DNA from 3 places in the Cellulosilyticum sp. I15G10I2 genome. Region 3 is predicted to be linked to each of the others. Evidence: riboswitches for the same ligand, from Rfam matches in the RefSeq annotation. Region 3 holds a riboswitch; each other region holds the start of a gene.
What was found. A riboswitch is a leader RNA that binds a small molecule or an ion and turns the genes downstream of it on or off. The one in region 3 is predicted to bind thiamine pyrophosphate.
Positions count from the first base shown of each region.

Region 1: linked by a shared signal. The riboswitch ahead of thiC (phosphomethylpyrimidine synthase ThiC) and the one ahead of thiW (energy coupling factor transporter S component ThiW) in region 3 are both predicted to bind thiamine pyrophosphate.
Region 2: linked by a shared signal. The riboswitch ahead of thiM (hydroxyethylthiazole kinase) and the one ahead of thiW (energy coupling factor transporter S component ThiW) in region 3 are both predicted to bind thiamine pyrophosphate.

Region 1 is NZ_FMMP01000028.1:328,300-335,251, forward strand. Features, by position in the region: gene BN3326_RS20555 (putative manganese-dependent inorganic diphosphatase) at 1-1,151, shown strand, start outside; gene BN3326_RS20560 (DUF1858 domain-containing protein) at 1,244-1,456, shown strand; gene thiD (bifunctional hydroxymethylpyrimidine kinase/phosphomethylpyrimidine kinase) at 1,591-2,379, opposite strand; gene BN3326_RS20570 (HAD family hydrolase) at 2,398-3,042, opposite strand; gene thiC (phosphomethylpyrimidine synthase ThiC) at 3,053-4,354, opposite strand; TPP riboswitch at 4,458-4,556, opposite strand; gene BN3326_RS20580 (FMN-binding protein) at 5,019-5,723, shown strand; gene BN3326_RS20585 (copper amine oxidase N-terminal domain-containing protein) at 5,895-6,545, opposite strand; gene trhA (PAQR family membrane homeostasis protein TrhA) at 6,874-6,952, opposite strand, start outside.
Region 2 is NZ_FMMP01000006.1:850,623-857,574, reverse strand. Features, by position in the region: gene BN3326_RS04245 (extracellular solute-binding protein) at 1-1,594, shown strand, start outside; gene BN3326_RS04240 (D-lyxose/D-mannose family sugar isomerase) at 1,669-2,355, shown strand; gene BN3326_RS04235 (DUF362 domain-containing protein) at 2,635-3,543, shown strand; gene BN3326_RS21915 (hypothetical protein) at 3,588-3,749, shown strand; gene thiE (thiamine phosphate synthase) at 3,859-4,491, opposite strand; gene thiM (hydroxyethylthiazole kinase) at 4,478-5,305, opposite strand; TPP riboswitch at 5,382-5,479, opposite strand; gene BN3326_RS04220 (peptidase U32 family protein) at 5,557-6,795, opposite strand; gene BN3326_RS04215 (O-methyltransferase) at 6,788-6,952, opposite strand, start outside.
Region 3 is NZ_FMMP01000020.1:29,808-36,759, reverse strand. Features, by position in the region: gene eutA (ethanolamine ammonia-lyase reactivating factor EutA) at 1-311, opposite strand, end outside; gene BN3326_RS17760 (EutP/PduV family microcompartment system protein) at 328-750, opposite strand; gene BN3326_RS17755 (BMC domain-containing protein) at 752-1,102, opposite strand; gene BN3326_RS17750 (PRK06851 family protein) at 1,356-2,453, shown strand; gene BN3326_RS17745 (zinc dependent phospholipase C family protein) at 2,512-3,096, opposite strand; gene thiW (energy coupling factor transporter S component ThiW) at 3,195-3,701, opposite strand; TPP riboswitch at 3,765-3,875, opposite strand; gene BN3326_RS17735 (alanine/glycine:cation symporter family protein) at 4,094-5,509, shown strand; gene BN3326_RS17730 (MerR family transcriptional regulator) at 5,764-6,162, shown strand; gene BN3326_RS17725 (HesA/MoeB/ThiF family protein) at 6,226-6,906, opposite strand; gene BN3326_RS17720 (MoaD/ThiS family protein) at 6,908-6,952, opposite strand, start outside.

The DNA of each region.
Region 1 (6,952 bases), on a different contig from region 3:
GCATATCAGGAGATGTTTATACAACAGCTTCTATCGGTGAAAATACTGTACTTAATAACATGGATCTTATCATTACAGGTTCAAACCCTTATCATATTCAAATGGCTCTTGATTCTGGGGCTGGCTGTATTATTCTTACGGATCAGAATATGTCTGATATAAAGCTTCCTATCTCACTTTCTACCTCTTGTGCTGTTATTTGTACTTCTTTCTCATTCTTCAAAACAATTAAGATGATTTCTCAGAGTATTCCTGTCAAAAACATTATTATCAATCAAAATCTTATTTATTTTGAAACAGATGACAGTTTAGATGAAGTTAAAGAAGTTATGCTTAATAGCCAGCACAGACACTTTCCCATACTAGATGAAGAAGGTCAAGTAAGAGGTGTTATATCAAAAAGACATCTTATTGATATACAAAAAAAGCAAGTTATATTAGTCGATCATAATGAAAAAGACCAAAGTATTTCCGGTATTGATCAAGCTGAAATATTAGAGATTATTGATCATCATAGAATCGCTAATATTGATACAAGAACCCCTGTATTTTTGCGAGCTGAACCAGTCGGATGTACGTGCACTATTATCGCAAAAATGTATGAATCGCATCAGGTTGTACCCCCACAAGAAATTGCCGGACTGATGTTAAGTGCTATTTTATCCGATACACTTATTTTCAAATCTCCTACTTGCACCCCTGATGATATAAAAATGGCTAAACAACTTGCAAAGATCGCTCATATTAATCTGAATGAATATGGTAGCGAACTTCTTGGTGCCGGCACTTCCCTTGAGGGCATTCCCGCTTCTGAACTTATAGATACAGACCGCAAGAAGTTTATAATCGGTAAATACAGTGTAAGTGTCGCGCAAGTCAATACAGGTGACTTTGACAGCTTATTTAGTCTTAAAGAAGCTATCTTCGAAGAGATGAAGCACTTGGAGATGCGTGAAAACTTAGACCTTTGCCTCCTTATGGTAACAGACATCGTAATTGGCGGCACTGAGCTATTAGTTATTGGTAAAGAACGCTGGCTTGCTGAACACGCTTTTGGACTTTATAAAACAGATGACAGTATTTTCTTACCCGATGTTTACTCAAGAAAACAACAAATCATACCAAAACTTATGACCGCTACTCAAATTTAAAGAATAAAAGTTGAAAAATGCGCCAATTATATTTATAATAATATGTGTTAGATTGTATAATACTATTCTTTTTAATAGAAGGAGATAAAATCATGGCAACTCAAATCACTAAAGATATGATTATCGGACAAATTTTACAAATCGATAAAGGTGTTATTCCAATACTTATGAATGCTGGTATGCATTGTCTTGGCTGCCCATCTTCACAAATGGAGTCTATTGGCGAAGCATGTATGGTTCATGGCATCGATGCTGATGAGTTAGTAGGTAAACTTAATAGTTACCTTGCAACTGTAAGCGAATAATAACTACGATTTGCTACTACATTTCTAATAGAGGACAGATGGGCTTAGACCTATCTGTCCTCTATTGTTTGTGTTTTTTCTAGTAATCTCTCGCAAATGACCCTCAGCCTATTTGTGATGTCCTTAAATCCTATTTACTTTTCTTTTATACTATAATGGTGGCTAAGGGGACTGCTTCCATAGCCTAGATTTGTATCACTACGCAATGCACCTGCTACATATGCTTTAGCACGTTTTACACTTTCCTCTAGGCTTAGTTCTTTTGCCAGATTACAAGCAATGGCTGAAGAAAGGGTACATCCTGTGCCATGTCTTTCTTTTTGACCTATCCTATTGCCTTTAATCCAAATAATCTCTCCCCCGGAATAAATAAGATCATCTGCCCGGTCAACTAGGTGACCGCCTTTTATAAGTATATGTCCCTTATAAAACTTATTGATCTCTTCAGCAGCTTTTATCATATCATCAACCGTACTAATTGAAATACCAGATAAAAGTTCAGCCTCTGGTATATTGGGCGTAATGACATGGGTTATAGTCATAAGTTTGTTTTTGAGTGCATAGAACGCATCATCATTTAATAAGCTTCTGCCGCTGGTGGCTATCATAACAGGATCTAGAATAACCTTTTGAGCATGGTACTCTGTCAGCTTATTTACAATGCTCTCTATAATCTCTGCTGATGAAACCATCCCTATCTTAACTGCATCAGGGTAAATATCTGTAAATACTGCGTCTAACTGTGCCTCCACAAACTCTGGTGTGCATTTTACAACTTCAAATACTTTTTGCGTATTTTGAGCTGTAAGTGCGGTTATAACGCTCATCCCATACATTTTATGTACCGTTATCGTCTTAAGATCAGCTTGAATACCTGCCCCTCCGCTGCAATCAGACCCTGCAATAGTTAATACTGTTTTCAAAATAACCCTCCTGCTTATTTATAATAGTTCCTTAAAAGATACTATAAAATGATCACATACTTTCTCGAGTTCTTCCCTATCTTGCTCAGATGATGCATCATAAACACCTACTACTTTGAAGCCTGCTGCTTTAGCCGTCTTGACACAATATAAGGCATCTTCAAAAACATAAATGTTCTCTTTATCTATTTCGAGTAACGCTGCTGCCTCTAAATAAATTTTCGGTTCGTCTTTGCCTACTCCTATTTCATCGCAAGTTAGGATAAACTCAAAGTATTCTAAGATGCCAAGTCTTTTTAAAGCACAAAATGCTAATCTTTTATTAGAAGCTGTTGCAATCCCCATCTTTGCACCTTTTTTTTGAAGTACCTTTAGGTACTTTTCAATAGAATCTTTTAATGGAATAGTCGTTTTATAATGTTCTGCTACCTGTGCATAAACTAGGGCCATAATCTCTTCTGGTGTATGATTAATGTGATATTTATCTCTAAAATACTCAGCTGACTGATAAAAGCTCATTGATTTCAATGTTTTTTCAATATCTTCTGGCGGCGTAATGTTATGACTTAATAAAAAGTCAGTACCTATACTGCCCCATATGCCCATAGAATCTATCAGGGTGCCATCAAGATCAAATATAGCGCCTTTAATGGTCTCAAGCATCTCTTACCTCCTAAATAACATCAACATGTTCGCCGTTTAAAATCTTATTCATATTTCTTACAGCACACATTTTACCGCACATTGTACAAGTATCTGAATGCTCTGGTGTAGATTCTTCCCTATATCTTCTTGCTTTTTCTGGGTCAATGGCAAGATCAAACATCTTTTCCCAATCAAGATTTTTTCTTGCCGTACTCATTTCATAATCCCATGCCTTAGCACCTTTTATACCTTTTGCAATATCCGCTGCATGGGCTGCAATCTTAGAAGCTACAATCCCTTCTTTCATATCTTCAAGATTAGGCAGTCTTAAATGCTCAGCCGGTGTCACATAACAAAGGAAAGATGCTCCGTAAGTTGCTGCAATGGCTCCGCCTATTGCTGATGTAATGTGATCATATCCTGGGGCTACATCAGTTACGAGAGGTCCTAACACATAAAATGGCGCACCCTTACATATTGTTTGCTGGATCTTCATATTAGCTTCTATTTGATCTAGAGGCATATGGCCTGGCCCCTCAATGATGACCTGAACGTCTTTATCCCAAGCTCTTTGTGTAAGTTCTCCAAGTGCAATAAGTTCTTCGATCTGAGAAATATCACTGGCATCCTCTATGGAACCTGGTCTGCAAGCATCCCCTAGACTCATAGTTACATCGTAAGTTCTGCAGATTTCTAAAACTTCATCATAAAATTCATAGAAAGGATTTTCATTGCCTGTCATTTCCATCCATGCAAAAATGAGTGAACCCCCTCTTGAAACAATATTTGTTAAACGTTTATTATTTTTAAATCTTTGAGCTGTTTGCTTATTAATGCCGCAATGTATGGTCATAAAGTCAACACCATCTTCTGCATGCATCTTAACAATATCAAGCCACTCCTTAGCTGTAATTTTATCGAGTTCTTTATTATAGTAAACAATCGCATCATAAATAGGCACTGTACCTATCATTGCCTTACATTCTTCCACAAGTTTTTTTCTAAAAGTATGGGTATCTCCAAAAGAACTTAAATCCATAATAGATTCTGCACCCATTGCAACTGCTCCTTGGACTTTTTCCATCTCCATCTCAAGATTGAGACAGTCTTTAGAAGTTCCTAAATTAACATTGATTTTAGTTTTTAATTTATTACCTACACCGTTTGGATCTAAAGACTTGTGGTTTTTGTTAGCAGGAATAACTGCCTTACCTTGTGCGACTAACTCTCTTAGCTCTTCAACTGCCATATTTTCTTTTTCGGCTACTATACGCAGCTGTTCTGTGATAATACCTTTTCTTGCTGCATCCATTTGTGTTGTATATTGCATTCTACATTTCTCCTTTACAAGACATATCAATTTAATTTAACATCCTATGAAAGGGAACAAAAAAAGTGCCTACTATACACAGTAAGCACTTCTAATCCAATACAAAAGTATAAGATACGCCTCCCTACGCTAGTATTAACTAACAGGTTCAAAGGGTCAGGTTTTAACCTTCTCAACCAAAATGGTCCCCCCGCAAAACATAGATATTAAATTTGTCTTTAGTATAACACTGCTGGGTAATTAAGTAAATCCCTATAAATAGGGGAGTAAATCATTTGACTTAGGTCTGCAGGGAATTTTAGGGTTCTCCAGTTGCCCACTTGCGTAGTTCTAAAAATCTAAGCACTTTCTTCAAATGAACGCCGCAAACTCGCGTACGCTTAAACAGTGCGGCTAAAAGCCATTTGAATAAACTACTAAGATTTTCGTTACGAGCTACTCCAGAGGCAACTTCCGAACCCTAAAATCTCCCTGCTAGGCTTTAGAATGTGTTTAATCTGCCAATTAAAAAATAAGGCCTTTTACCACAGTTTTTAATTAAAACAACCGGTATTCGTTGACATTTTTATATAAATGCTTTATTATTATCACAGATATTGATAATCAATATCATCTATTCGGCAACCTAATACATTTTAGGATAAAATATTAAGGAGGATTAAACTTGCATTTATTAATTAAACTTATGGCTATAGGTACAATGATTTCTATTCCTTTAGTTGGTTGTACTTCACAAAAAGAGGTGCCAAATAATATAGCGGATAAGAATACTAAGATACAAATATCCCAACCCATTACTGAAAATGAAAATACATACTTGGAAGAGAAAGCAGAAGAAGAAAAGCAAGATATTAAAAGCGCAGAAAAAGAAACCCCTAATACCCCTGTAACATCTGGTAATAAGGAAGATGCCAAAAAGGATACTATTAAAGATGCTACAGTGCCAAAGGACGCTTCTCAACCAATAACTCCAAATAATAACAAAGTAACTGATAATACAACAACTCAGAAAACATTAAAACCTACTACAATTAACACCTCAAGCATGCAAGATGCTAAAGATGTAGTAAAAGAAGATCCTAAAGAGCAGCAGCCTTCAGAAATTAAAGTATCCCAACCTATCATTTATAAAGGTTCTGCTATGGGGAATGATGGCATGATAGATGTAGCTGTAACTGTAATTGATGAGAAAATTTACAGCATTGAGGTGCTATCTCATGAAGACACTCCGAGGATTGCCCAAAACGCATTTGAACATCTTACTAATACTATTGTTGCTTCGCAAAAGATAGACATTGATACCGTATCCGGTGCTACATACTCGTCTGAAGGTTTTTTAAAAGCAGTTAAAAACGCTCTTGCTAAATAAATTATTAATCTATGAGTCATTGGGCTGTTTCCCAATGACTCATTCTCTTTCAACATATATGGATTTAAAAAGTCTGTAAAAATTTTTGTGTTCAACTAAAAAAGCAGGTACTCTAAGTGAATACCTGCCTCAAATTTTGATAAACTACTTCTAATTAACTCTTATCAGCGATTACTTTTTTGGATAACTATATACCCCTCTATTAAGCCCGTCGTTAATTGCTGAAATGACTTTGCCTGATCTTAACGTAGCGCCTGTCATACCATCTACTTCGCTTGTTACAATTTTCCCTGGCTCGTAAAGATCCTTTATACCTGCTCTAACGTCTTTTCCTACAAGATAGTTAATTAAAGCCTCATATTGTGTTTTTAAACCTATAACTTTTGCATCTTCTTTTTCTGCTCTATAATCTACATCTTTGTAATATAAGTGTCTAAAGCTAGTGTTTTGTACAATATTATTCTTGATTTCAAACTGAACAGCAACTTGCTGATACCCTTCACCAAAAGATCCTCTGTAGACACCATCTTGATATGACGTCATACTTGGTGCTTTAAAAGTACCTGCATCATTAATATACGCTGAGTTAGTTTTTTCATCCCACACGATTTCTTTGCCAAGATTTTGTGATACAAACCTTAATGGTACATATGTAGTATTCTTGTAAACAATAGCACCCATATTTGCAGGTGATGCCTTTTCTACTCCGTTAAAATAATACTTTATTGATGTAAGATATGCCTCGATTTTCGTATCGGATGCATGAGCTACCCCTCCCATTAATACTGCACCAACCATTAAACCAGAAATAAATTTTTTCATCACAATTCTCCTTTAATATTTATATATTAGTCGGTTGCAGCATGCTGCAGCCTTTGACTATATTTCTTTTTTAACCTGTGTTGATAAACATTAACAAACGATATTAGATTATATATGATAATGATTATCGTTTTCTACTTTTATATATTATCTTTTTTGCTATGTTTTGTCAATATTTTTTACATCTTTCAACAAATTCCGAGATATAAAAAAACCTAGAAACCTTGAGTTTACAAGGTATTCTAGGCTTATATTTTCTCCCAGTTATCAAAGACGGGAGTATAGCATTACTGGGTAATTAAGTAAATCTCAAAAATGCTCAATCCAATCATACATACATATAGATTGAAAAAAAGAGCAGTATACTTCCAGCAAGTACAAAGAGATGCCATATAAAATGATGATAT
Region 2 (6,952 bases), on a different contig from region 3:
TATAAATGAGACAAAAAGAGAAGCTCTTTTCAATCAGCTTTATGGTGAAATCATTGCATTTGATAAAGTGCCTGATTGTATCATTACTTCGTCAATAGAATTTGCCAAAATAACTTTAGAAGTGTGTAATATTTTACATTATAATATAGAAATTCATGCAATTGTTGGCGAAAAATGGTATACAACAGACTTATATAAAAAGATCAACCAATATGGAAGAAATGCAATTTTATTAGGCAAAAAAGCCGCAAAACTATTAATAGAATTAATTGGTAATAAACACCTTGCAGAAAATAAGACTATTTATATTGAGTCAAAAAAGAAATATAGGACTGCAGATGTAGCAAAGTCTTATAATAATGGAACAAAAATACGTATTTTAGCATTCCAAAGCGACATGGTAAACGCTATGGAAAAACTATCTTATAGCTTTACCAATGTAACCGGTATAAAATTTGAATTTGATAAGCGAAATTATACTGAATTAAGAAGCGAACTAACAAGACAAGTTGAGCAACAACTTTCGGATTATGATCTTGTAATGATAGATATTCCATGGCTGCGGAGTATTCTTGGGAAGAACTATCTAGCAAATATGCTTCCGAAGGTTAGAGAAGATAAGTTATTAAATTGCTATCCAAGTAGTGTAAAAAACGCGTTTTATAAAGGTGATACAGGAACACATATTTTCCCTATTATAGCTACAGTACAAACTCTATTATACCGTAAAGATATTTTTTCAGACAGAGACATAAAGGTTCAATTTTTTAAAAAATATGGTTATGAATTGGAACCACCTAAAACATGGACTAACTTTAATATTATTGCTGAGTTTTTCGATAGAAGAGAAAATCCAAAATCTCCATTTGAGTATGGAACAGCAGCAACCTCTTTAGAACCAGTAGGCCTGATAAATGAATTTTTACCAAGACAATGGGCTTTTCATGGAAAGATTATAGATCAATGGGGCAGCTTGGTAATAGACAGCGAGGAGAATGTTAGGGCCTTAGAAAATTTAGTGAAAACTTTTGAACATGCGCCAAAAGAAACTGCACATTATTTTTGGGACGAAATCTTTGAATTACTAATTAAAGGTGAAATTCCCATAGCTCAAGGTTTTGCAGCACATTATCAACCTGGAAAATATTCACATCATGGCAATACCTATGAAAAATATATAGGAGGAACGCGGTTGCCTAGCGGCAAAACTATGCTTGGTGGGTGGGCTCTTGGGATTAATAAGAATTCTTCAAATATATCCGCTTGTTATGATTTTATTAAATGGAATTTGTCTGATACAGCGGCTATATCTACAATGCGATTATGTGGATGTATCCCAACAGTGTCTGTATTTCAAGATGAAACATTAAAAGGATCTTATAACTGGCTTAAGCTTATCGATGAAAAGTGCAATATGGGCGGATTAAGAGAAGAAATTTACAATTTTGAAGGGCAACCCGTTGATTTAGAAACAGTTGACCAACTTTTATCAAAAGGAATAAAAAAGGCAATTTACAAAGAAATCGATGTGGTAACTGCATTATCTGAAGTAAAAGAAGATTTATCTATCATCCTAGGAAAGAAACGGGTGTAATGAGAGTGCTTGGACTAATCGGAAAGGAAACTGTATAATGGGCTTCCCTAGCATTTATTATACAAGAGGAAAAAATGAAAAGAACAGAAATTAACAAAGCAATTCAAGAAGCAAAAAAAGCGATAAAAAATATAAATTTTTGCCTTCCTCATTTTGCTTATTGGGAAATAGAGGAGTGGAGGAAGCGGAAAGAAGAGATTGATCGTATCAAAGAGGTTATGTTAGGATGGGATGTAACAGATTTTGGGAGTGACGATTTTAAACATGTCGGCGCTGTTTTATTTACAATTAGAAATGGGAGTCTTTATAATCCTGGAATAGGTGTCCCATATTGTGAAAAAGTCATTGTATTTAACGATGAACATAAGCAAGTCATTCCGCTTCATTTTCATAATAATAAAACAGAAGATATTATCAATCGAGGTAATGGTATTATGGAAATTGAATTGTTTAATGCTACAAGAGATGGAAAGGTTGATTATAACTCTCAGGTTGAGGTGTATATGGATGGGATTAAATATATAGTTGAGCCAGGTCAAATTATTGAGATAACACCAGGAAATAGTATTTCTCTCACCCCACGGTTATATCATAGGTTTGGCGTAAAGAGGGGAAAAGGTAATGTGGTAGTAGGAGAAGTTTCTAAGATAAATGATGATTATACGGATAATGTATTTGCGAATGAACAAAAAAGATTTTCATATATAGAAGAAAATGAACCAGCAATTTGTCCATTATGTAATGAATATGATAAGCTCTAATAACATAATCAAACAGTTTTAACTAGAGATAAATTTATGAAAAAATGCCTTCATACTTAAAACGTATGAAGGCATTTCATTGTCTGACTTAATGAAAGTATGTGAATCGCGTCATGTTATTGTTGCTTACAAAACTAGTGGATTGCCTGTTGAAAGGTGATGTTAGTTAAATAATATATCCTTTAAGCAGTATTATTATTGGAAAGGAACAGTATTGGTAGTTTAAAAAGATCTATAAAAACACACTCTTTTGGAGATAATGATACTGAGGTGAATGATATGAAAAAATATCTTAGTTATAGTAACCATGATGTAGCAGTTATTCATGATGAAAATGAGTCAGAAGCAGTGCTTAGTGGTTTGAAACGTCTTCAGGTAGAACGGGATATAAAAAGTGATGATGTAGTTGTACTTACACCAAACTGGGTCAATAATCAAAAAACAAACCCTTCAGACGGGGTAGTTGTTGGCCCTGAAACACTACGAACTATTATTAAGTGGGTAAAAGCAAGAAGTCCAAGAAGAATAATTATTGCCACAGGGGCTGGTAGTGGGAATACAAAACAAGTAATGGAAGAGGTTGGTTTTGACCTTGTAATAGAAGAAGAACAGGTGGAGTTTATTGATTTTAATACAGGCCCTTATGTTACCTTGTCACTTAATCATAAGAAACCAAATACCATTAAAGTTAATAAAATCATCAATGAAATGACCTACCATATTTCCTTTACTCAATTAAAAACACACGAAGAAGCAACTATGTCTGCAAGTATTAAAAATATGGCTCTTTCGTGGCCCACAACAGAGGAACATGGTTCACCCAAAAAAAACTTAGGTATACATGAAGAACTTCATGGATTTATAGCTGCTATGGCAGAAAGCATTAAGATTGACCTTGCAATTGTAAGTGCAAATCCTGTTATGATAGGAACAGGCCCCACAAAAGGCATAGATAAACATACCGGTTTAATTATTTGTGGAAGAAATCCTATTGCTGTTGATAGCATCGGTGCAAGATTATTAGGCTTTATGGAACAAGGTATAGGTTATATTCATTTACTAAAGAACAAAGGGTTTAAAGAAACGGATATTAAAGCTATTCCCATGAAAGGATTATCATTAGTTGATGCAGAGAAAATCTTCTCTGAGAAAGTATATGGGGAGAAGATGATACTTGAAACGGTATAATTTATATTAACTAGAAATGAGAATAAAAAGAAAGGAATGATCACATGAAAGAGAATAAAAACAGTGAAAAAATAGATAAAGATTCTAACGAAGAAGAAAACGGCCTAGTTCATCTAGCAGAAGAATATGGCGAAATAATTATTAAAGCCATTAAGACTTTAGCTCCTGATTCTGAAGAAGATGATATAGAAAAGCTTAAACAATAAAAAATATATCTTTGTACCAAATGGCATTTATATTTTAAAACTCAATCTAATCTTCAAGTTATTACTTAAAGATTAAATTGAGTTTTATTACTATGGACATATTAAGTGACTATCCTATAATTGATTTTGAAATTTGAGACATCTTTTTTGTTGCAGAGGCAATATCAGGTTGTGCTAAAATAGCAGATACAACTGCAATCCCGTTAATGTTTGTATTTTTTAAATTACTGGCATTGTTTTCGGATATCCCACCTATTGCAACTACCGGAATATTTACAGCATTACATATTGCTTTTAAAGTAGAAATTTCAGTAAGTTGTGTGATAACCTTTGTAGTAGTTGGGTTAATGGCGCCGGTTCCTAAATAGTTAGCTCCAGCCTCTTGGGCATCGAGTGCTTGTGATATTGTTTTTGCACTTACACCGATAAGTTTATCCTTTCCTAAAAGCTTGCGCGCTTCTTTAGCCGGCAGATCACTTTGGCCGAGATGTACTCCAGCAGCATCAACAGCTAAAGCAATATCTATTCTGTCATTTATAATGAGTGGTACCTGATAGAAATCTGTAAGTCTTTTTACCTTAAGTGCCCTTTCAAAAAAACGTCTCGAATCAGCATCTTTTTCTCGTAATTGCATAATGGTTACTCCATTTTGAAGGGCTGTTTCGATGGCGGCATAAAATGTTTCCTCGTTAAAGTATGTATGGTCTGTTACAAGGTATAATGAATAATCAATGGTAAGCAATAATTTTGCTCCTTTCTTTTATTGTTTCATCAGAAATAGTATAAAGATTATCAAATAACAAAGTCTTAAAGCCCCCGATACCCTTGCAAGATAATTGTGCAAGTTCACCTGAAATGCCCATAATAGTTACGGCTGCAATAGCAGCGCTAAGATAATCTCCTGTATTACAATAGGCTCCTATGAGGCTTGTACACATACATCCTGTACCTGTAACCTGACTCATCATAGAAACACCATTTTTAATTAAGAAAATAGCGTCTTGATTAGCAATGATATCTGTTTTGCCTGTAGCTACGATGACAGCGTTTTGTTTAACTGCAAGCGCTTTTACAATCTCCGCTAAGTACTGTTCATTTTTATCTGTAATAATATCTCCTGCAGCAACATCAACGCCGACTGCATCTGTTTCAAGGTCGCATAAGGCTTTAATTTCTGACATGTTGCCCTTTATAATGTCTGGACTTAGTTCAGTGAGTATACGCTTAGAAAGTGTTTTACGCAAGTCGCTCCCAGCAGCTCCAACAGGGTCAAATATAATAGGAATATTATGAGCTTTTGCGATATGGCCTGAAAGAAAAACACTCTCTATCATATCGTCTGTTATTCCACCAATATTGATAACTAGAGCTTTTGACTTTTTTGTTATTTGGGCAATTTCTTGTAAGTGTTGTGCCATAATAGGCTTTGCGCCAACTGTAAGAATGATATTAGCACAATCATTTGCTGTAAGTGGGTTAGTCAGACAATGAACAAGAGGTGTTTCCTTTTTTGTTTGATAGACGATGTCAGTAATTTTTGCAACGATTTCGTGCACAAAAGCACCTCCAAATTCTTTTCTATTTCAAAAATATAACGCCTACCGATAGGTAAGCGTTTAAATATATCAAATATAGAATATTTGATTTGCTTCCCTACGTTAGTATTAACTAACAGGTTCAAAGGGTCAGGTTTTAGCCTTCTCAACCATATGGTTCCCCCGCAAACACATAAATTATTAAATTTTCTCCTATTATACTTGTTTTTTAAAAGAATGTAAAGTGTATAGAAATACGCTCTGTAGCAGTGTTATGATTTGAGGTCTAATTTTCTAAGAACTGAAGGTACATTAACGTCTTCAGATACTTTGAACTTAACAATTTGCTTAGGATGAGGTGCAGAGGCAATACTGTTTCCCTTATCGTCCCATAATGTTTCTACGGTGCAGCTAATAGGAGGGCCTTTCGGAACAAGGATTTCAACCGTATCGCCTGCTGAAAACTTACGTCTTTGTTCGATGGTTACAAGATGCTCTATGGGGTCATAGTCAATAACCATACCAGAAAAATCATAGTTTCTTATATAAGAATTATGAGAATAAGTTTGATCGTCGGATGTTGGTTTCTGATAGTAAAAGCCTGTTGTAAACTCACGGTGGCTTGCCTTGCCAACCTCTTCAAAAAAGTAATCTTTTTTCAAGGCGAAAGCATGCGGATCGCATAAATAAGTATCAATTGCCTCTCTATAAGCTTTAACCACTGTTGCAACATAGAGAGGTGTTTTCATTCTGCCTTCTATTTTGAAACTGTATATACCAGCTTCAATAAGTTCTGGGATATATTCTATCATGCATAAATCTCTGGAATTATAAATATAAGTTCCTCTCTCAGTTTCCTCAATAGGCATATATTCCCCAGGTCTCGTTTCTTCAACTACATGATATTTCCACCTGCATGGCTGGGCGCACTCACCACGATTAGCATCTCTATGGGTCATATAGTTACTTAAAAGACATCTTCCGGAATAAGACATACACATTGCACCATGAACAAAAGCTTCAAGTGTAACATCGTCAGGAAGATGCTGACGCATTGTTTTAATCTCTTCAAAGGATAATTCACGGGCAACTACAATACGCTTTGCCCCTTGCTTGTATAAAAAGAGCGCACTATGATAATTCGTGTTATTAGCTTGCGTAGAAATATGAATTTCCATATTTGGTACAACTTCCCGAGCAATGCTAAATACACCAAGATCTGCAACGATAAGGGCATCTACTGACATAGATGACAGGGCTAAAAAATAATCTTTCATACCCTCAAAATCATCATGATGTGCAAAAATATTAGCAGTTACATAGACTTTTACACCATGAGCATGTGCAAATTTTATTCCTTCAGCCATCTCTTCGAGAGTGAAATTTTTGGCTTTTGCTCTTAAGCCGTAATGGTCTCCGCCAATATAAACAGCATCTGCACCATATAAAACAGCAATTTTTAATGTTTCTAAACTCCCAGCTGGAGCTAATAATTCTACTGGCTTAGTCATTGGTTTTCCCTCCTGTTTTAAAGCTTAATGCAATGCCATCACCAACCGGCAATACGCTGGATCTAAGCTCATCACTGTGTGTAATCGTCCATAAAAAATCTCTTAGTCTTGAATGGGTTGTCCTTTGTCTTCTATCAATCAAATATCTCGAACGTGC
Region 3 (6,952 bases):
GCTTTCGCATTTTCTTTTCTAGCTGTTTCTCCTGTAATAATCACTGCACCAGTAGTTATATCTTCTGTTCTAAACCCTGCTAGGCTATATTCATGTTTAATCATGTTGGCTATGGCTTTTTCATCGATTATAGTCTCTGAGGTAAGCGGTGTCATATAGACAGCACCGCTATAAACTATTTCTTTTTCTGTAATCGCGATACGTGGTACAGCATAAGCACTCGCCATATTCTCTATTTTAAATTTGCTAAATACAAGCTGAGTGGTAGATGTCCCTATATCAATACCTACACTAAAAATAAAATCAGTCATTTTATGCCTCCTAAGCCTACTCTAACAGTGCCGCTATCTCTTTAATTCCTTGTTTGTAGTAAGAGCTTGTAATAACTACCTTTTGTGCACCCGCTTGTTTAAGGTACTCTAAAGCTCTATTTGTATCTGCATTCTTTTGATCAGCCTTAGTTACTATACCTAGGACAGGTTTTGTAAACATACTCGCAAATCCTTCCGGAAACCAATTATCACAACTTGCAGCATCTACTATCAGACAAATAATATCTGCTTGTATGGCTGTTACAATAAGGGCCCGATATAAACTTCTGTTTTCTAAATACTCGCCAGGCATATCAATAAATTCATCTATGTAATGGATCGTTTGTGTTTTTATATATTGCTGCGGTAAATTTTTAATAGCTTGTATCAATGTGGTTTTGCCGCTTCCACTTTTTCCTATTAGCATCACCTTTTTCATCTTAGGACCTCGTGATCTCTACTGTATCAAAATGCATTCTGCCTTTAAACATACTCATGACAGCCTCTAAGGATGCTGCTACACTTGAATTTTCTCCTACAATAACAACAGACCCTGAGAATCTATCGATAAAGCCAATTTTTACACCTGCGGCCTTTGTACATAAATCTCCTGCTATAATGGCTGCTTCTGAAGGGGTAATTGTAAGTATACCAATGGCTTCATTATATTCATCAGGTAGTCCTAATTTTTTATAAATGACTTGGTCTGGCTTAGCAATAATATGCATAAGGGTAATCTGTTTTCCTGGAACATATTCTTGAATCGTTCTTATTTTTGTATCCTCTGCCATTTTTTACCTCCTCAAGCTTGTTTATAAAAGTATATTCTCCTTGTCCTTATAATAGTCCTCTAGCATAGAAAATAGTGCTATTATCATTCAACAATTGATGTCTTTCTCTTGGCATGGGTTTAGGTTGGCTGTACAATATAGTTTTATTCCGCAGCATAGATCAATTTCAATAATTTTCCCTATTGCAGTAGCACTAAATAAAGTTGTATCAACATACTATATTTATACCTAACATTACTTAAGGAGTACATTTATGTCTGGTCAGGTTAAAAACTATTATGCTGCTGCAAATACTGCAAAAGGCTGTCAAAAGCTTTTTGAAAGTAATATTAAAGATCTAGATAAGTTGTTTATTTTACAAGGGGGGCCTGGTATCGGCAAGTCTTCTCTTATGAAAAAAGTGGGTAACACTATGTTAAAAAAAGACTATGCTATTGAGTATCTGCATTGTCCTTCTGATAATGGTGCTATAGATGGGGTTATTATTCGTACACTTGGGGTGGGTATTGTAGATGGCGCAGCTATTTATCCAATGGAACCACAAGCACCAGGTGCTATAGAAGAATATATTAATCTTAATGCTGCTTGTGACTGCGATAAGTTAGCTCTAGATAAGGCGGAACTCGTTGACTTAAAGACACGAATAAATGCCTGTTATCCTATGGCTTATGATCAATTTAAACAAGCTCTTCTAATTCATGATGAATGGGAAAAAATCTATATAGATAATATGGATTTTAAAAAAGCTGATGAACTGACACAGCTGGTTATAGCTAGGATTATAGGTGAAATAAGCTATTCTAAGAAGAGTGTTATACGCCATCGTTTTTTTGGTGCTTCTACGCCAAAGGGACCCGTTGATTTTGTGCCACTTATTACTCAAGACCTTTCTAAAAGATATTTTATAAAAGGCAGGCCTGGTTCTGGGAAATCCACTATGTTAAAAAAAATATTATTAAAAGCCGAAAGTTGTGGTCTTGACGCAGAAGTTTATCATTGTGGCTTTGACCCTAACAGTTTAGATATGATCCTTCTGCCAGAGTTAGATTTATGTCTATTTGACAGTACTGCGCCCCATGAATATTATCCTGAACATATGAGTGATGAGATAATAGATATGTACCACGAAATTATTACACCTGGAACAGATGAAAAATATAAGGCTGACATAGATGCTATTAAAGCACGTTATAAAGATTGTATTCAAACAGGCATTAACTATTTAGCCCAAGCTAAGACTTTACATGATGCGCTGGAGAAGTATTATACAGAGGCCACAGATTTTAGTATTATAAATGAAATCTATGGCGAACTTATTGATAAAATAATTTTAAAAAAAGTTTCACAATAAAAATGGGATGTTCTGTAAAAAGCATATAAAGACTGCTTTTACGGAACATCCCATTTAGTTAGATAATCTCAGTTTGTAAAAAATCATAAGCTACGCCAATAGTCGGTACTTCTATTTTTGGCACTTGTATAAATGCTGCAAGTTGCTTTACGATACAAATCGCTGTATTAACAGCATAATGTATATCTTTATCAATACTATGCGCTCCATCATTATATAAGGCCAGGCGCCCATTTATTGTGTCCTCAATAGTTTCACCACACACTTGATCAATCACTTTAATATCTCCCATGATACATTTTTTAATAAAACTAAGTTCTAAAAAATGTTCATAAGCTGTATGCTTTGCTATACTTACTATATTTTTTTGTTTTCTATAAGGCTCTGTATGATATAAACAATGATAGTCACATATAAAGTGTGAAATCACACCTAATGCCACCGAAAGTGATTTAACAGACATAGGCGTAATCATAATATGTTCACAGTACTTTACAAGATCCTCTAAACTTTGATGTGAAAAATGCGGCCAATCTATAACACCTGGATTAACATCAGGCTTAATATTGCCATATACGTAATGGAAATAATCTAGTTTGATTGCCATTTGTGAAGTAATTTCTTTATATAATACGTTTGCCATTAGCAAATGAGTTGTAATATGCATTGGATCACCCTTTCTCTATTACTATAATACGATCCTTGCATTATTACTAGAGTAAAATATAGGTTAAGTTCAAATTAAATACCATTTTCTTTGCGGAGTACCTTAATAACCTTTGTGCGATCCATGATACTTATTATGATAATTGCAACTACGCCTCCTACTGCTGAGCTTATTCCAAAAGGTATAATAAACCCAAATAAGGCTGCCTGTCTTCCCATTAATAACACGGCTATTGGATATGCCGCAAGTGCCCCAATAATACCAGTACCTACAAGTTCTCCAACAAAGGCAAAAACTAATTTTTTACTTTTAAGAAATAATAATCCCGCAAGCAGTGCCCCAAACATACTGCCTGGAAAAGCGAGCAGCGTTCCTGTTCCTAACATAACTCTAATAATTGAAGTACAAAATGCAACACCTACCCCGTACCAAGGTCCTAATAAAACCGCTGTTAAAACATTAATAAGATGTTGAATCGGAAAACATTTCGCTGCACCAATAGGAATATAAAAGGTAGAGCTTGTTACTGCCAATGCAATTAAAATACCTGCCAAACAAATTTTCTTTACTTTGCTGTTCATAATCTAAACCCCTTTTCTATACAACTAAAATATGGGACATACCAATACAGGTATGTCCCATTAAATTTATTAATGTAAAATTCCTACGTTGGCATTATCCAAATCAGGTATATGGGTCGAAGCTGCAATTTACTTCCTCTCAGCCTGTATGCACAAGCTCCCCAATATTCAATTTTTCTCAGTATAGCATATCTCCCTATTGGTTTCAATGTTTTTTAATTTTCTTGCAGTAACACTTGAACAGGTAATCATATCGTGATAGAATTATTCTAAAATTTTCAATCTTCTACAAAAAACTAGTTAATTTCAATACTCTGTATGATATCTATAGATATATGTCTATACATATATATTCTATAAACCCATATTCTAAACATTTTAAGGAGGTACTTATGGAAAAATTTATTGAGTTAGTCGAAAAAATCAATGGTGCAGTCAATAATGTTGTTTGGGGTTGGCCTATGCTGATACTTATTATTGGAACAGGCATCTACTTCACAATCAGAACCAACTTTTTTCAGATCAGAAGATTTGGTCATGTTCTAAATGAAACTTTTTTTGCCATCTTTAAAAACAAGAATGTTACAACGACTAAAGACAAAAAATCTATTACACAATTTCAAGCTTTGTCAACTGCACTAGCTGCAACTATAGGCACTGGAAATATCGTTGGGGTTGCTACAGCGCTGACAGCTGGAGGTGAAGGTGCTATCTTCTGGATGTGGGTTTCTGCTATTTTTGGTATGATGACCAATTATGCTGAAAATGTGCTTGGCATCTTTTACCGTTATAAAAATGCCAAAGATGAGTGGATGGGCGGACCTATGGTTTATATTGAAAAAGGTCTGGGTCAAAAATGGCTGGCTGTAATCTTTTCTGTTTTTTGCGTCGGTGCATCTTTTGGTATTGGTAATATGACTCAAGTCAACTCTATTTCTTCTTCACTAAATGCAACCTATAACATTCCAACTATTATTACCGGCCTTTTCATTGCAGCAATGGTTGCACTTGTTATTGTTGGTGGTATTCGCCGTATTGGGAAGGTCACTGAGAAAATAGTTCCTTTTATGGCAATGGCCTATATTATTGGATCCCTTATTATTCTTATTTTACATATTAATCTTGTTCCAGCAGTCTTTAACAGTATTTTTACAAAAGCCTTTAGTTTAAAAGCTGTTGGCGGCGGGGCTGCTGGTACAGTGATGGCTTCTGCAATTAAATGGGGCTTTAAAAGAGGTGTTTTCTCAAATGAAGCAGGTCTCGGCAGTTCAGTAATGGTACACTCTGCTTCTGATATTAAAGAGCCTGTTAAACAAGGTTTATGGGGAATTTTCGAAGTATTTTTTGATACAATTATTGTTTGCTCTTTAACTGCTTTTGTCATTATTTCAACGGGTGCCTTAAATTCAGGGGCTCAGGGTTCTGAGCTGGCAATCATCGCATTTTCTGATGGATTTAGTACTTTTGCAGGACATTTTGTGACCATTGCCATTTTACTCTTTGCTTTCTCAACTATACTTGGCTGGTCCTATTACGGTGAAAGAGCTATGGAATATCTCCTTGGCTTAAAATCTATTATCTTTTATAAAATTGCTTTTATTCTAATGATTGTTGTAGGTGCAACAGTCAGCCTTGACCTCGTTTGGGATATATCTGATACACTCAATGCACTTATGGCGATCCCTAACTTAATTGGCGTTCTTCTCTTATCTGGTGTAGTCATTAGAATTACCAACAATTATATCGGCCGAAATCTTTCAAAAATACCCTCAGAAGAAAAACCAATGTGCTCAGCCTACGATAAATAATTTTAAAAACCTCCGCAGCGATTTCATCCAAGCGGAGGTTTTTATCTGTCTTTATCTAGCACTTTTATAAATTCTAAGTACATCCTGTCCCTACAACTTTTTGAGCCCGCCGCTTGGATGCTCATTGCCATATCCAGCAGCCGTATCAATATATTTAACTTGATGATGCCCTCAAATATGAAGTATAATAAAATTCTAAACCTTAACGTTAACTTTAAGTCAATAGATAAACTAAAAAATGAAAGGAAAGATTTATGGATTATTCTATTAAGCAAGTATCCGAAAAAACAAATTTAAAAACCCATGTTTTGCGTTACTATGAAAAAGAAGGTTTACTGCCTTTTGTAAGCCGAAGTAAAAGCGGAATCCGCCGTTATTCAGAAGGTGATTTGGAATGGATTGGATTAATCTGCTGCCTTAAAAATACTGGAATGTCTATAAAACAAATCAAAGATTTTGTTGAACTCAGTATTAAGGGCAACGAAACCTTAAAAAAGCGATGTGATATGTTGATTGCACACAAGAAAAGTGTTGAAACACAAATTGAAGAAATGCAGGATCATTTGCGAAAGGTAGCTCACAAAATAGAGTACTTCACAGGACAATATGAAAAATACACTCTCGACCATCCCGATCACACCGAAGTTATATAACAAACGACGTCGTCAATAAGGTACTGTGCTTTATAAAAAAGCGCAGTACCTTATTTTTAAAAACTACTCGAGTTCTAATACTTCATATTCATGATCTAATACATTCATAAAGAGCATTTTTTTTCTTAATAAGTCCCCCCGGTGAATGAGTATCTTAACAACTTCACTCACCTGCTGGGCACTTATAAGTGCTGGTGTAAAGGCAGGGTTTCCCACTATCTTTTCTTTACCAGTAGAGTTTCTATTTTTATAAATTTTATTTAGTGTGTCTTCTCCTGGAAAAATAGTTGATACCTGCCCGTACCACCCAGCTATTGCACCATGTACAAAGGGTATTTGCAGCGCCTTGGCAGTTTCTTGAATCAAAAATCTTGCCTCAATACTATCTAGTGCGTCAACAATCACATCATGATCCTTTAATAATTGCTTTGCATTTTGAGGGGTCAAAAATGCTGTAACAGGGTATAGATTAGTTTCTGGATTAACTGACAGGATTCTCTTTTGGGCTGTAAGCGCTTTACTTTCTCCTAGGTTTTGTGTATCTGATAAAATTTGTCTGTTAAGATTACTTTCATCAAATACATCACCATCAATGGCAGTAATTGTGCCTACCCCAAGTCTTGCAAGCATTTCAATGCTATAGCCTCCGAGTCCCCCACATCCTACAACACATACTTTTGCATCATGTAACATCTGATTTTCTTCTTCACTAAGTGTTATTTGGTTACGCGCATATCTTTTCATATCATCCGCCTCCAACCGGTGGAAAAATGGATACAATATCGTATGC